DNA from 2 places in the Streptomyces sp. NPDC002520 genome. Region 2 is predicted to be linked to the other one. Evidence: riboswitches for the same ligand, from Rfam matches in the RefSeq annotation. Region 2 holds a riboswitch; the other holds the start of a gene.

Evidence for each region. A riboswitch is a leader RNA that binds a small molecule or an ion and turns the genes downstream of it on or off. The one in region 2 is predicted to bind ZMP and ZTP.
Region 1: another riboswitch for ZMP and ZTP. It lies ahead of ACWD5D_RS13015 (glycine hydroxymethyltransferase); the one in region 2 lies ahead of ACWD5D_RS14185 (bifunctional 5,10-methylenetetrahydrofolate dehydrogenase/5,10-methenyltetrahydrofolate cyclohydrolase).

The regions. Positions count from the first base shown of each region.
Region 1 is NZ_JBSFXG010000007.1:113,112-120,612, reverse strand. It holds gene trpS (tryptophan--tRNA ligase) at 1-576, opposite strand, end outside; gene ACWD5D_RS13030 (RNA polymerase sigma factor) at 666-1,268, shown strand; gene ACWD5D_RS13025 (hypothetical protein) at 1,231-2,268, shown strand; gene ACWD5D_RS13020 (hypothetical protein) at 2,519-3,226, shown strand; gene ACWD5D_RS13015 (glycine hydroxymethyltransferase) at 3,264-4,715, opposite strand; ZMP/ZTP riboswitch at 4,748-4,835, opposite strand; gene ACWD5D_RS13010 (glutathionylspermidine synthase family protein) at 5,130-6,314, opposite strand; gene ACWD5D_RS13005 (hypothetical protein) at 6,341-6,700, opposite strand; gene ACWD5D_RS13000 (DMT family transporter) at 6,822-7,501, shown strand, end outside.
Region 2 is NZ_JBSFXG010000008.1:86,647-94,147, forward strand. It holds gene ACWD5D_RS14160 (GTP-binding protein) at 1-212, shown strand, start outside; gene ACWD5D_RS14165 (collagen-like triple helix repeat-containing protein) at 295-1,134, opposite strand; gene ACWD5D_RS14170 (YncE family protein) at 1,277-2,539, opposite strand; gene ACWD5D_RS14175 (TetR/AcrR family transcriptional regulator) at 2,719-3,381, shown strand; gene ACWD5D_RS14180 (alcohol dehydrogenase) at 3,539-4,564, shown strand; gene ACWD5D_RS14185 (bifunctional 5,10-methylenetetrahydrofolate dehydrogenase/5,10-methenyltetrahydrofolate cyclohydrolase) at 4,652-5,500, opposite strand; ZMP/ZTP riboswitch at 5,523-5,603, opposite strand; gene ACWD5D_RS14190 (nuclear transport factor 2 family protein) at 5,917-6,282, opposite strand; gene ACWD5D_RS14195 (hypothetical protein) at 6,455-6,760, shown strand; gene ACWD5D_RS14200 (S-(hydroxymethyl)mycothiol dehydrogenase) at 7,062-7,501, shown strand, end outside.

The DNA of each region.
Region 1 (7,501 bases), on a different contig from region 2:
GTCGTAGATCTTCGCCGTCTCCTTGAGGATGTACGGCGACGGGATCACGAAGGTCTCCCCGAACCGGCCGTTGAAGCGCTCGGCCAGGTCACGGGTCAGCTCGATGTGCTGGCGCTGGTCCTCGCCGACCGGCACCTCGTTGGCCTGGTACAGCAGGATGTCCGCGACCTGGAGGATCGGGTACGTGAACAGGCCGACGCTCGCCCGGTCGGCGCCCTGCTTGGCGGACTTGTCCTTGAACTGGGTCATGCGGCTGGCCTCGCCGAAGCCGGTGAGGCAGTTCATGATCCAGGCGAGCTGGGCGTGCTCGGGGACATGGCTCTGCACGAAGAGGGTGCAGCGGTCCGGGTCCAGGCCGGCGGCGAGCAGCTGCGCCGCGGCGAGCCGGGTGTTGGCGCGCAGGTCCGCGGGGTTCTGCGGCACCGTGATCGCGTGCAGGTCGACAACCATGTAGAAGGCGTCGTGGGACTCCTGGAGGGCCACCCACTGGCGGACGGCGCCGAGGTAGTTGCCCAGATGGAACGAGCCGGCGGTGGGCTGGATGCCGGAGAGCACGCGGGGTCGGTCAGAGGCCATGTTCACCATTCTCTCAGGTGCCGGGGGCCGATCCGGAACTGGCCGGGAAATGGTGGGAACCGATTGGCCCCGGGCGGTGTACCAAGAGTGTGAAGACGCGGGAGGGGGGCCGCATCGTCGACGAGGCCGCGGTGATCACTCGCGTGCGTGCCGGAGAGCCGGAGGCGTACGCGGAGCTGGTGCGGGCCCACACGGCCATCGCCCTGCGGGCTGCCTCGGCGCTCGGGGCGGGCGCGGATGCGGAGGACGTGGTGCAGCAGGCCTTCGTGAAGGCGTACTGCGCGCTGGGCCGGTTCAGGGACGGGGCGGCGTTCCGGCCCTGGCTGCTGTCGATCGTCGCCAACGAGACGAGGAACACCGTGCGGACGGCGGCCCGGCAGCGCACGCTCGCGGGCCGGGAGGCAGCCTTCGTGGAGGCGGAGCCGCTGATACCGGAATCGGCGGACCCCGCGGTCGCCGCGCTCGAGTCGGAGCGCCGCGCGGCCCTTCAGTCCGCTCTCGGCAGACTGAGCGAGGAGCACCGCCTGGTCGTCACGTACCGCTACCTCCTGGAGATGGACGAACCCGAGACCGCCCAGGCCCTGGGCTGGCCCCGGGGGACGGTGAAGTCCCGGCTCAACCGTGCCCTGCGGAAGCTGGGCCGCCTGCTGCCGGATGTGCAGCCCCGGGAAGGGGGTGAAGGGGGTGAGTGAGTCGCACGAGGGCGAGGGTGCCCGTGCGGGCGGTGGCGTCGGGAGTCGGGGGTCGCGTGGTCGGGGAGCTGGACGCGGTCCGGGCAGGGTCGGTCGCGAGCTGAGGCGCGACAGTGCGCTCTCGCGGCTGCCGGAGGAGCTGAGGGCGCTCGGCCGGTCGCTGGACTCGCCGGGAGCTGACGGGACCGGTGGGACAGGCGGGAGCGGCGGGGCCGACGGGGCCTTCGACTCCGAGACGATGGTCGAGCGGGTGCTGGGACAGATACTGGCCGAGCAGCTGCCCGTGCCGGTGGCCGAGCCCCCGGGCGCGCGTCTTCGGCTGCGGGCCGGCCGGCACTGGGCGCGGCTGCGGTGGCGCTCGCTGACGGCGGCGCTGTGCGGCCTGCTCACCGTGCTCGCGCTGACGCCCCCGGTGCGTGCGGCGGTCCACGACTGGTTCGACTTCGGCGGGGTCGAGGTGCGGTACGACCCGTCGGCCGTCCCCTCTCCCGGCGCCGAGGTGCCGGGCTGCGGGCGCTCGGTGTCGCTGGCGCAGGCGAGGCAGCGCGCCGGATTCGAGCCGCTGGTGCCGGACGCGCTGGGCGTGCCGGACGCGGTGACGGTGACCGGTGAGCCGCACGGGCGCCTTCTGATGAGCCTGTGCTGGCGTGAGGGCGGTCGCACGGTGCGACTCGACGAGTTCCGGGCGCGTCTGGACGTCGGCTTCGTCAAGACGGTGCGCGAGTCGCCGGAGTGGACAGTGCTGGGCAAGGCCCCGTCCGCCGATGCCGTGCCGGACTACGCCCTGTGGTTCCCGCGCCCGCATCTGCTGGGCTTCTGGCTCGTCGACGCGGACGGGCACCGTTACACACGCAAGGTGCGGACCGCGGGGCCGACGCTGCTGTGGGCCCACGGGACGTCCGACGACGTGACGCTGCGGTTGGAGGGGGTGGCGTCCAGAGCGCGGGCCGTGAAGATCGCGAAGTCGCTCGAGTCGGCACCGGGAGAGCCGTCGAAGTAGTGCCGGTGAGGTGGGAACCCCGACGGGCCGGGCGGTGTACCAGAAGTGACGGGCGGCTCGGCGGAGAGCCGCAGGGGGGCGCGGCGGCCGGAGCGGGGCTGGCACTGGCGCTGCGGCCCGTCGCGGCACTGGTGATACGGGCGTGGCGACGGCGGGAGCGGGAGTCGGGGCCTCGGCAGGAACTGCGGGACCTGTGAGACGGAGGCTGCGAGTGGGAGGGGGATATGGAGGGGGATATGGAGGGGGATGCATGGGGTCGCACGATGGGCTGAGCGTGTGGGTCGGCAGACGCACAGTGTCGTGGCTCGCCCGGCTTGTGCCGTGGTCGGCACTGGTGGCACTGGTGGCGCTGGTCGCCGGCCCGCCGGCCTATGCCGCACCCGGGCCGGCCGGCGATGGGCCCGACCTGGCGCTGATCGTCTCGGGCGACACCGGGCGGACACGGACGCTGCGCTCCGGCGAGCCGGAGTTCGCTCGCCTCCGGGAGCTGCTGCAGCCGACCTACGTGGGCACGGAGCGGGTGCCGCAGTCCTGGGCCGACGGGCGGTATCCGGCGGTGCGCGTCACGGTGCTCTGGGGCCTGACGGGCGTCGGGGGCTGGCCGCAGACACGGCGAGCGCCGGGCGGAGACGTCGCCATGGAGCGGCAGGACCAGCTGTTCGTCGCGGCCGACGGCACAGCCTGGGTGCGTTCGGACCTCTCGCCGGACGTGATGGACGACGACATCCGCTGGCATCGGGCGCCGGAGACGGTGTTCCGGCAACTGGACCGTGCGGGCCTGCTGGGCTCCGGCGCCCAGTCGGCGGACGACCGCGGGCAAGTGCCGGACGGTGTCTGGTGGGCAGTGTCCGGCCTGGTGGTCGGTGTCACCGGAGGGCTCCTGATACGCCGCGCGGCGGGCCGGCTCGGTGCCGGTCCGCCGCGGAAGGAACCGCGTCAGCAGCTGATCGACCTCTAGAGTCGCGGATCCTTGACAGCTCAAAAGGGTGTGGGCGTCAGCCCAGGTCGACCTCCGGGTAGAGCGGGAAGCCCGCCACGAGGTCGGTCGCGCGCTGGGCGATCTCCTCGGCGACCTTCTCGTCCAGGACGTGCGACGCCTTGGACGGGGCGCCCGACTTGGTCGTGCCCGGCTCGGTGGTGGTGAGGACGCGGTCGATGAGGCCGGCGACCTCGTCCATCTCCGCGGTGCCCAGGCCGCGCGTGGTCAGCGCCGGGGTGCCGATGCGGATGCCGGAGGTGTACCAGGCGCCGTTCGGGTCGGCCGGGATGGCGTTGCGGTTGGTGACGATGCCGGAGTCGAGGAGCGCGGCCTCGGCCTGGCGGCCGGTGAGGCCGTAGGAGCCGGCCACGTCGATCAGGTTGAGGTGGTTGTCCGTGCCGCCGGTGACCAGCGTGGCGCCGCGCCGCATGAGGCCTTCGGCGAGGGCGCGGGAGTTGTCGACGATGCGCTGGGCGTAGTCCTGGAAGGAAGGCTGCCGGGCCTCGGCGAAGGCGACGGCCTTCGCGGCCATGACGTGCGGGAGCGGGCCGCCGAGGACCATCGGGCAGCCGCGGTCGACCTGGTCCTTGAGGGAGTCGTCGCACAGGACCATGCCGCCGCGCGGACCGCGCAGCGACTTGTGGGTCGTCGTGGTGACGATCTGGGCGTGCGGGACCGGGTCGAAGTCGCCGGTCAGGACCTTGCCGGCGACCAGGCCCGCGAAGTGGGCCATGTCGACCATGAGGGTCGCGCCGACCTCGTCGGCGATCTCGCGCATGATCCGGAAGTTCACCAGACGGGGGTACGCCGAGTAGCCCGCGACGATGATCAGCGGCTTGAACTCGCGAGCCTGGGCGCGCAGTGCCTCGTAGTCGATCAGGCCGGTGACCGGGTCGGTGCCGTAGGAGCGCTGGTCGAACATCTTGCCGGAGATGTTCGGGCGGAAGCCGTGGGTGAGGTGGCCGCCGGCGTCCAGGGACATGCCGAGCATGCGCTGGTTGCCGAAGGCCTGGCGCAGGTCGGCCCAGTCGGCCTCGGAGAGCTCGTTGACCTGGCGGACGCCGGCCTTCTCCAGGGCGGGCGCCTCGACGCGGTCGGCGAGGACGGCCCAGAAGGCGACGAGGTTGGCGTCGATGCCGGAGTGCGGCTGGACGTAGGCGTGCCGGGCACCGAAGAGCGCCTTGGCGTGCTCGGCGGCGAGGGACTCGACGGTGTCGACGTTGCGGCAGCCGGCGTAGAAGCGGCGGCCGATCGTGCCCTCGGCGTACTTGTCGCTGAACCAGTTGCCCATCGCCAGCAGCGTGGCCGGGGAGGCGTAGTTCTCGGAGGCGATCAGCTTGAGCATCTCGCGCTGGTCGTGCACCTCCTGGCCGATCGCGTCGGCGACGCGCGGTTCGACGGCGCGGATGACGTCGAGGGCGGCGCGGAAGGCGGTGGATTCGCTGGAGAGAGGCTGCTGCTCTGGCATGGGGACCTCCGGACGGTGTGCGTACAGCGTTCACGTTCGGCCCAGGCGCACGGCACTGATTTCCACGGGCCGCTCCCCGATGGTCCGTCCCATCCCAGCGCGCCAGTCACGACCCGCAGCCAGCCTACCGGCCACGCCGGGCGGACTCGGCCGGACGTCCACCATGCGGGCGACGGCCCGCCGACCGTCGCGGTCGGCCATCGCGGTCGGCCGTCGGGGCGACCATCGCGGTCGGCCATCGGGTCGGCCGTCGCGGTCGCCTCTGACAGTCGCCTCTCACGGAAGAGGACTCGAACCGGTGTCCCGGTCGTCCCCATCCGTTCCCGGGGGCGGCCTGCGCCCGGCGTCGTCATCCGTCGCGGCCGAGAGCCCGGGTTTCGGCGGATCAGTCAGGCCAGCCCACCCATCCGGCGGTCAGAGGATCACGTGCGGCAAGAAGCGGGCGTACTCGTCGGTGATCAGGCCCGAGGACTCGCGGATGCCGAGGCCCGCCGCCTCGTCCTGGACGACCCAGGCGCCGAGGACCACGTGGTTGCCTTCGAAGGCGGGCAGCGGGGCGAGCTGCTGGTAGCAGCAGGACTCGTCCCGTACGACGGCGGGGGCGCCCGGCTCGTGCACGGTCACACCCGCGCCCTCGCGGCCGAGCAGGGGCTTGGCGACGTAGCCGGCCGTCCCGGTCAGCTCGCGCGGGCCGTCCAGGTAGGCGGGCAGCAGGTTGGGGTGGCCGGGGTACAGCTCCCAGAGGATCGCCAGCAGGGCCTTGTTGCTCAGCAGCATCTTCCAGGCGGGCTCGATCCACATCGTGGAGCCGGTGCCGCCGCCGTTGTCGAGCGTGTCCAGGACGTGCCCGGCGAAGGCGTCGGTGGTGAGCCACTCCCAGGGGTACAGCTTGAAGATGCCGCGGATGAAGCGGAGGCGGTTGTCGACGAAGCGGCCGGAGAGGGGGTCCCAGCCGATCTCCTCCATGGAGATCCAGTCGGTCTCCAGACCTGCCTGTTCGGCGGTCTCCTTCAGATAGGCGACCGTCATCAGGTCCTCGCCGAGTTCGTCGGCGGCGGAGTGCGCGAAGTGCAGGGGGCTGCCGGGCGGGAGCAGGGCGGCCTGCCCCCGCCAGGCGTCGACCAGCCGTTCGTGCAGGGAGTTCCACTGGTCGGCGCCGGGGAAGCGCTCCTCCATCCAGAACCACTGCGGGGAGGCGGCCTCCACCAGCGAGGTGGGGGTGTCGGCGTTGTACTCCAGCATCTTCGCCGGGCCGGCGCCGTCGTAGCGGAGGTCGAAACGGCCGTAGACGGAAGGGAGTTCGGCGCGCCGGTGCCAGGCCTCGGTGACGGCCTCGGCGACGCGCGGGTCGGTGATGCCGAGGTCGGCGAGGCGGCCGGTGACGACGATGCGCCCGGCGGCGGCCAGGCACATGCGGTGCAGTTCCTCGACGGTCTCCTCCAGCGCCTCGATCTCCTCCAGGGAGAAGACGTAGTAGGCGCTCTCGTCCCAGTAGGGGCGCAGGGAGCCGTCGGGGTGGCGGGTCAGGGGGTATACGAGCCCCTGTTCCTCGACGGTCTGCTGCCAGCCGGGGCGGGGGGTGATGGTACGGCGTTCCATGCGACGGTTTCCGGTCCGGTTCCCGGTCAGCCGCCGGAGCTGCCGTGGCCGCCGCCGAAGCCGCCGCGGTGGACACCGCTGTGGCCGGAACCGGAGGAACTGCCCGAGCCCGAGCGCGGCTTGACGAAGGAGCCGCCGTCGACCCAGGAGCCCTTCTTCTTGCCGCCGTAGTACCAGCCGCCGTTCAGCGACGCCTTGGTCGACTTGCAGTTCTTGTCGGAGACGACCTTGTAGCCCTTGGCGAGGTTGTAGCTGCCCCGGTCGACACAGCGCTTGTCCGGGTCGGACGAGCAGGCGGTCAGGGCGGCGGCGAGCAGGCCCATGCCGCCGAGGACGACCGTGGTGGAGCGCAGTTGCCTGCGGATCTGTGGGCGTGCGTGCGCCATCGGTGTCTCCCCCGTCGGATGTGGTGCGGTGTGCGTCGGCCAGCCTAGAGATCGGTGTGAGTGTCCGTGCAGGGGACCCCGTGTTCTCCTGCTCCCCTAAAGTCGCTTCGTGCTGTTTGGAATGGTGTGCGCGCTTGGCGCGGCGGTCTGCTTCGGTACGGCGACCGTGTTGCAGGCGATGGCCGCGCGGGCGGCGGGTGCGCAGGGGGGCGAGGGCGGTGAGGCCGCGCTGCTGCTGCGGGCGCTCAGGCAGTGGCGCTACCTCGCCGGTCTCGCGCTGGACGGGCTCGGGTTCCTGCTGCAGATCGCCGCGCTGCGCTCGGTGCCGATCTACGCGGTGGGCGCGGCGCTGGCCGCGAGCCTCGCGGTGACGGCGGTGGTGGCGGCCCGGCTGCTGCGGGTGCGGCTGAGCGGGGTGGAGTGGGCCGCGGTCGGGGTGGTGTGCGCGGGTCTCGCCATGCTCGGGCTGGCCTCGGGGACGGAGGGCGACCGGAGCGCGCCCGGCTGGCTGAAGTACGCGATGGTGGTGGCGGCCGTCGGGGTTCTGCTGCTCGGTGCGGTCGGGGGGCGGCTGTCCGGGCGGACACGGGCGCTGCTGCTCGGTCTCGGCGCGGGGTTCGGCTTCGGGGTGGTCGAGGTGGCGGTACGCCTCATCGACTCCCTCCGCCCCGCCGACCTGTTCACCAACCCCGCGACCTACGCCCTCCTCCTCGGCGGCGGCTCCGCGTTCGTCCTCCTCACCTCGGCCCTCCAGCGCGGCTCCGTCACGACGGCGACGGCCGGCATGGTCATCGGCGAGAC
Region 2 (7,501 bases):
GCGTCCTGGAGGGTGCGATGCCGGCCGCCCGGGTGCACGAACTGGAGGAGCGGCTGCCGGGGTTGACGCGGGGCGAGGGCGAGCTGGAGAGCGCCTTCGACGACTACGCGCCGGTCACCCGCACTCCGGTCCCCGAGCGGCCGCGCACCGACCACAACCCGCTCAACCGGAAGGAGTACCTGCTGAACGTGACGAGCAGGGTGGGTGGTTGAGGAAACAGCACCGAAGGCCGGACGGCCGGTGCCCGTTCCACGGGCCCCGGCCGTCCGGCCTTCGGCGATCCGAGACGCCGGCCTAGCTGTTGATCGCACCCGGAAGCGGTGTGTTCAACTGGTTCCAGGAGGCGGCACAGGTGAGTGATGCCGGTGTCGGGTCACCCAGGAGCTGGACCTGGGTGCAGTCGATTTCCCAGACCTGCCCCGTGGTGGTGACGACATCGATCGTGATGGGGTCGCTCTGGGCGTGCTGGTTGACGGACACGCCACAGGGGACACCGGCGGCGCCGCCCGAGGGGTAGAACAACCGGCCGCTGAGGTCGGTCCACCTCAACGTGTGGTCCACGTTGGTCCGGGTGTCACGGATTCCGGCGTACGTGATCCCGCCGGTCAACGCTCCTCGGAGCTCGAAGTTGGACGAGTCCTGTGTCGCGTCGATGTCGGAACACGGCCCGGTCGAGCCGGTCGCGCCGGTCGGGCCGGTGGGGCCGGTGGGGCCGGTCGCGCCGTTCTTTCCGTTCCCTCCGGTCGGGCCGGTGGGGCCGGTGGCTCCGGTCGCGCCGTTCTCTCCGTTTTCGCCGGTGGGGCCGGTGGGGCCGGTCGCGCCGGTCTCTCCGGCCGGGCCGGTCGGGCCGGTGGGGCCGGTCTTGCCTCTCGGGCCGGTCGGGCCGGTCGGCCCCGTGCAGCCGCGCTCGCCGCCGCCGCCACCGCCGAGCTCGGCCGAACGGTGACTCGACTTGCACTTGTCGCCGCCGCCCTGGACGGATCCGTGGCTCGACATGTTCTGTGCGGCCGCCGCGGCGGGGCCGACCAGGCCCACTGCCATGACCACCGTGAACGAGGCCAGCGTACCTGCCTTCTTGAAGCTGGTTCGCGCCAGCGGCCCCAGCAGCCGGGCCGTCCTGTTCTCAGGACTCATGCATGTGCTCCTTGCGCGTATCGGGTCGGGTGATGGCCGATGCCATGGAGCGAGATTGACTCAGTTGCACCGACCGAATCCATCCAACGCGCAAGAAAACGCCCAAATATCTACAAGGCGGACTATTAAGCACATTTCGATACTAACCAGCGGATGGGCCGCTCCAGTCGGCCGGTACGTGGCCCAGCCGTACACGTTGCGGGTGGTCTCCGACCGGCACGGACACCACCTTCTCGCCGGTCGCGAAGTCGATCGCCGTGACCTGGTCGGCGCCGCTCTCGGAGACGACGCAGTCCTTGCCGTCACCGCTGACCGTGGCCCAGTACGGCTTGGACGTGGTGATCAGCGGGCCCTCCTGGAGGGAGGCGCGGTCGACCACGGTGGCGTAGTCGTCCATGGTGCCCGCGACGCACAGCTTGGTGCCCGCGGGGTTCATCGACAGGCCGTGGTGGCGTGAGTCGTTGACCCAGGTGGTGCGGTCCTCGCTGGTGGCCGGGTTCTTCGGCAGCGTCTTCATCCTGGTGATCTTGTCGGCGGCGACGTCGTACTCCAGGAAGCCGTTGAAGAACGACACCTGGAAGTACAGCTTCGACTCGTCGGGGGAGAAGACGGCCGGGCGCACCGCGTCGGAGAAGTTCTTCAGCCCGAAGGCGTCCAGCCGCTGACGCATGTCGATGACCTTGACCTCCCTGTACGTCGTCGCGTCCACGACCGTGATGTGCCGGTCGCCCTTGGTCCAGTCCCAAACGGGGTCGTCGAGGGCGGTGTTGACGTCCCCGATGGACATGTTCCAGATGTACTTGCCGTCCTTGGTGAAGATGTTCTCGTGCGGCTTGTCGCCGGTCGCGAACGACCCCAGCTGCTTGCCGGTGTCGATGTCCAGCACGTGCACGGTGTTCGCCGTCGACGCGGAGACGGCGACGCGGGTGCCGTCGGGTGAGACCGCCATGTGGTCGGCGCGGTAACCGGCCACGGGGAAGCGCCAGTTGAGCTTTCCGGTGGCGAGGTCGATCGAGACGACGTCGGCGAAGCTCGGCCGGGAGACCACCACCGATCTGCCGTCCGGAGTGGAGTACATGTCGTCGGCGAACTGGTCGTGCCCCTCGCCGACGCTGTTGCGGATCGCCATGAAGTAGATCCACTTGACGGGATCCGCGTTGATCTCCGCCATCCGCCGGTCCTTGTCCGGGATGACGTCGACCCGGCCGACCTTCGCGAAGTCGCCGGAGGACTTGATGACATCGGCGGTGCCGTCCCAGTTGTTGCCGACGAACAGCACCTCGCGCAGGCCCGAGGCGTCGGACGCGGTGGGGGAGGCTGCGGAGGCGGCGGTCGCCGGGCCGACGACGGTCAGCAGGAGGGCGGCGGCCACGGAGCAGAGGTGCCTGGTTCTGGAGGCAGGCATGACTGCTCTCCTTCCTCGGGGGAATCTGAACACGGACGCTTTCACAGTGAACTTACTGAAAAGTAAGGAGGGGACGGCCTTCTCGACAAGACGTGTGCACGACAAGATTGGGGCGTTGGGGCGTTGGGGCGTTGGGGCGTTGGGGCATTGGGGCATCGGGGCGGGACGGAGGGGGATGCGTGACGGGCAGGCTCAGGGCGCCGACGGGCCGCTACGGCGGCAGGTCCGCCGAGGAGCGGCAGGCCGAGAGGCGCCGCCGCTTCCTGGCCGCGGCGCTCCGCCTGTTCGGCGACACCCCGGGCTTCCGCGCCACCACGGTCGCCGCGCTGAGCCAGGCCGCCGGCCTGTCCACCCGCCAGTTCTACGAGGAGTTCCGCACCCTGGAGGACGTCCTCGCCGCGCTGCACCTGGAGGTCAACGGCTGGGCGGAACAGGCCGTGCTGGACGCGCTCGCGGCGGCCGAGGGGCTGCCGCTGGCCGAACGCGTCGCCGCGCTGTTCCATGCCTACGCCCGGGACGTCACCTCCGACCCGCGCCGCATCCGCATCGCCTTCGTGGAGATCATCGGCGTCAGCCCCCGCCTGGAGGAGCAGCGGCTGGCCCGCCGGGCCCGCTGGGTCGACCTGATCCGCTCCGAGGCCGACGCGGCCGTGGCCCGCGGCGAGGCGGCCCCGCGCGACTACCGGCTCGCGGCCACGGCCTTTATCGGCAGCGTCAACGGCCTGCTGCACGACTGGAGCGCCGGCTGGGTGGACGCGAGCCTCGACGAGGTCGTCGACGAACTCGTGCGGCAGCTGCTCGGCACGCTCCGGCCCGAGGGGTGGCGTCCGGAGGCCGGCTGAGGATCCCGCCGCACCGGATCACCCCGGGCCTGCGACCGTACGACCGCCGATGGCGGGAAGCGCTCGGCGCGCGCGATCGGCCCAGAGCTGGTGTGCTGGACCGAGTGGCCTGTGAGGGGCCGCCGAAGGATCTTCGTACCGTTTCCCGGAGAGACGCATGCCTACCTATCGAGTCGCGCAGGTGACCGCCCCCGGCGGATCGTTCGAACTGGTCGAGCGAGAGGTGCCCCGGCCGGCACGCGGAGAGGTGAGGATCGCCGTGGAGGCCTGCGGGATCTGCCACAGCGACGCCATGTTCGTGAACGGGGCACTGCCGGGCGTGACGTTCCCGGACGTACCCGGGCACGAGGTCGCCGGACGCATCGAGGAACTGGGCGAAGGGGTGGCGGAGCGGGGCTGGCAGGCCGGTGACCGGGTGACGGTCGGCTGGTTCGGCGGCAGTTGCGGCTACTGCAGGCAGTGCCGCAAGGGCGACTTCATCGTGTGCGAACGCCTGAAGGTTCCCGGGTGGTCGTACGACGGCGGCTTCGCCGAGAAGATGATCGCGCCCTGCGACGCCCTGGCCCGCATCCCCGACGCGCTGTCCGCGGTCGACGCCGGGCCCATGGCCTGCGCGGGCGTCACCACGTTCAACGGGCTGCGGCGCAGCTCCGCCGAGCCGGGCGACCGGGTCGCCGTCCTCGGCCTCGGCGGCCTGGGGCACCTCGGCGTGCAGTACGCGGTCGCGATGGGCTTCGAGACCGTGGCGATCGCCCGCGGCCCCGAGAAGGCCGACTTCGCGAAGCAGCTCGGCGCCCACCACTACGTCGACAGCACCTCCGGCACCCCCGTCGCCGAGTCACTGCAGGCGCTCGGCGGCGTCGATGTCGTCCTGGCCACCGCGGGCAACGCCCAGGCCATCAGCGCCACCGTGGACGGCCTGGCGCCCCGCGGAGAACTGGTCGCCATCGGGGCCGACGTCGAACCGATGGCCATCTCCCCGGTTCAACTGCTCCTGACGGGCCGCAAGGTCGTCGGTCACCCGTCCGGTACCGCCCAGGACGTGCAGGACACCCTGGAGTTCAGCGCCCTGCACAACATCCGCCCGATCACCGAGACCGTGCCGCTGGAGCGCGCGGGGGAGGCCTACGACAAGATGATGGCCGGCAAGGCCCGCTTCCGGATGGTCATCACCAACGGCTGAGCCTCAGCCGCCCGGCGCGTCCAGCGCTGTGCGCCGTACGACGGCCGGCGCCACGAGCCGGGCGGACCGGAACGCCTCGTCGAGGGATCACACGCCGAGCTGCCGGGCGGCGGCGGTCACGGTCTGTTCCAGCAGCGTCGCGATCGTCATCGGGCCGACGCCGCCCGGCACCGGCGTGATCAGCGAGGCCCGCTCCACCGCCGAGTCGAAGTCGACGTCGCCGACGTTCCCCGGGTTGTAACCGGCGTCGATCACCACCGCGCCCGGCTTGACGTCCCCTCCCCGGATCAGCCGCGGCCGGCCCACGGCGGCGACCACGATGTCCGCCTCGCGGACCGCGGCCGACAGGTCGACGGTGTGCGAGTGGCAGTACGTCACCGTCGCGTCCCGGCCCAGGAGCAGCATGCCCACCGGCTTGCCGAGGATCGCGCTGCGGCCCACCACCACGGCCCGCTTCCCGGCCGGGTCGACGCCGTACTCGTCGAGCAGCCGCATGATGCCGCCCGGAGTGCAGGAGACGAAGCCCGGCAGGCCGAAACTCATCGTGGCGAAGGACGCGAAGGTGACCCCGTCGACGTCCTTGTGCGGGGCGATCGCCTCGAACGCGGCCCGCTCGTCGATGTGGTCGCCCACCGGGTGCTGGAGCAGGATGCCGTGCACCGTCGGGTCGTCCGACAACTCCCGCAGGGTGCCGACGAGTTCGGCGGTGGTCGTGGAGGCGGGCAGTGCCACGTGCCGGGACTCGATGCCCGCCTCGCGGCAGCGGTTCTGCTTCATGCGTACGTACGTCACGGACGCCGGGTCCTCGCCGACGAGCACCGTGGCCAGACAGGGCGCGCTGCCCGTCCGCTCGGTGAGATCGGCGGCCGTCTTCGCGGTCTCCTCGACGATGCGGCGGGCGAGGGCGGTGCCGTCCATGAGGCGGGCCTGAGTCATCTGCGCTCCTGAGCTGGTTGACCTTCATCGCCCAGGCGCGCGGCATCGACCGTGGACCGCTCCCCGGTGGTACTCCACCTCAGCGCCAGTCACGGCCCGCGTACAGGGTAACCGGGGCCCCGAGCCGCACCGACGCGGTGGGTGCGGCGCGGCTCACCGGGGCCGGCCGTGGCGCGTGCGCGCCGCACGCGGCACCGCCGGACGTGGCAGCGCGGGATGCGGCAACGCGGGCCGGGGCCGAGTGCGCGCCGCTGCCAGCATCGAACGAAGCAGAGCGGCGGTCGCGCGCAGACCTGCCGCGGAAACGGGGGCCGGTTGCCGGGGGCGGGACGGACGCGCCGCCCTTCCCAGCCTCGCCCGTGCCGAGAAGGTCCAGGTCAGCCGGGAGGTGACCTGGACCCTCGCGACCTTCCTCCCTACTCGTCCCATGCCTGGATCAGTATCTGTCGGGCGATCTTCCCGTTTTCCAGCGTGATCATCGACTCGGCGAGGACCCGGGTGCCGTCCTCGTACTCGCAGGACTCGGTGAAGGCGGCCCGGTTGCCCTCGATGACGCACTGGTCCAGGTGGTGTGTCATGTCGCGGCTGTAGAGGTCGTCGAGCAACTCCGCTATCTGGCCGCGGCCCTGAAGGATCTTGGGGTGGCTCGGCTGGCTGTCGCGGTCGATGATGAGGATCTCCGCCTTGTCCGCGTAGAGGGCGAGCAGCGTGTTCCCGGTATTGCCCTCTATGCCCCGGCGCAGTGTCTCGGTGTCGAAGGTGGAACCTGTCGCGGTGCCCATCGGGACCTCCTTCCGGCGCCCGCGGCCCGCCAGGGAGCGGACCGCACGGACCCCACCATCGAGCCTCCTCCGCCCCGACGGCCACGGCAAGCGCAGACGCCGTGCTCCGCCTCCCGGGTGAGCGCGGCCCGGGGCCCGTGTCCGTGCGGCGTCCGGCACCGTTGCTGAAGGCATGATCTCAACACGACGTATCGTCGCCGCAGTCGGTCTGGCCGTCGGTGTCACCGGTCTCGCGGCACCGATGGCGAACGCGGCCGACGCGGGCGCATCGAACACCGGGCAGATCAACCCGATGACCACGCTGGACTCGCTCGCCGTCAGCGACATCCCCGCCGAGCACAGGGCCCAGGTACCGACCGTCACCGAGCAGGTGCGCGGACTGGACCAGCTCGGCGGACTGAACCGGCTGAACGAACTCCACCAGCTCACCGACCTCGCCGCACCCGTGACCGGCCTGCTCCCCGCCGTCGAGGCCTGAGCCGGCAACGCACGTGAGTCGCCTGTGCAGGTGAGCCGCCCGCCCGCGTGAGCCGCCCGGGTTCGTGCTCCGGGCAGGTGCCTGATCCGCCCATGGATCCGAGGGCCGTCCCCGCCGGGACGGCCCTCACCGCTGTCCGGCCACGGCCACGGGCACGGCCAAGGCCGCGGTCCAGGCCAAGGTCAGGGCCCTGCCGGTGGTAGATGGAAAGATCAACTATTGACCCCGTGTCCATGTCCCTACTGATGGGTCGCGCGTAGGGTCGGCACCGTAGGCAATTCGACGAAGAGGGGCCAGGCACATGGCGCAGGAAGTACGCGGCGTGATCGCACCGGGCAAGGACGAACCCGTACGGGTCGAGACGATCGTGGTCCCGGATCCGGGGCCCGGCGAAGCCGTCGTACGTGTCCAGGCCTGCGGGGTCTGCCACACCGATCTGCACTACAAACAGGGCGGAATCTCCGACGACTTCCCCTTCCTGCTCGGCCACGAGGCCGCCGGTGTCGTGGAGTCGGTCGGCGAGGGCGTCACCGATGTGGCACCGGGTGACTTCGTCGTCCTCAACTGGCGTGCGGTGTGCGGGAACTGCCGGGCCTGTCTGCGCGGCCGGCCCTGGTACTGCTTCAACACCCACAACGCGAAGCAGAAGATGACCCTGGCCGCCACCGGTCAGGAACTCTCCCCGGCCCTGGGCATCGGCGCCTTCGCCGAGAAGACGCTCGTCGCGGCCGGCCAGTGCAC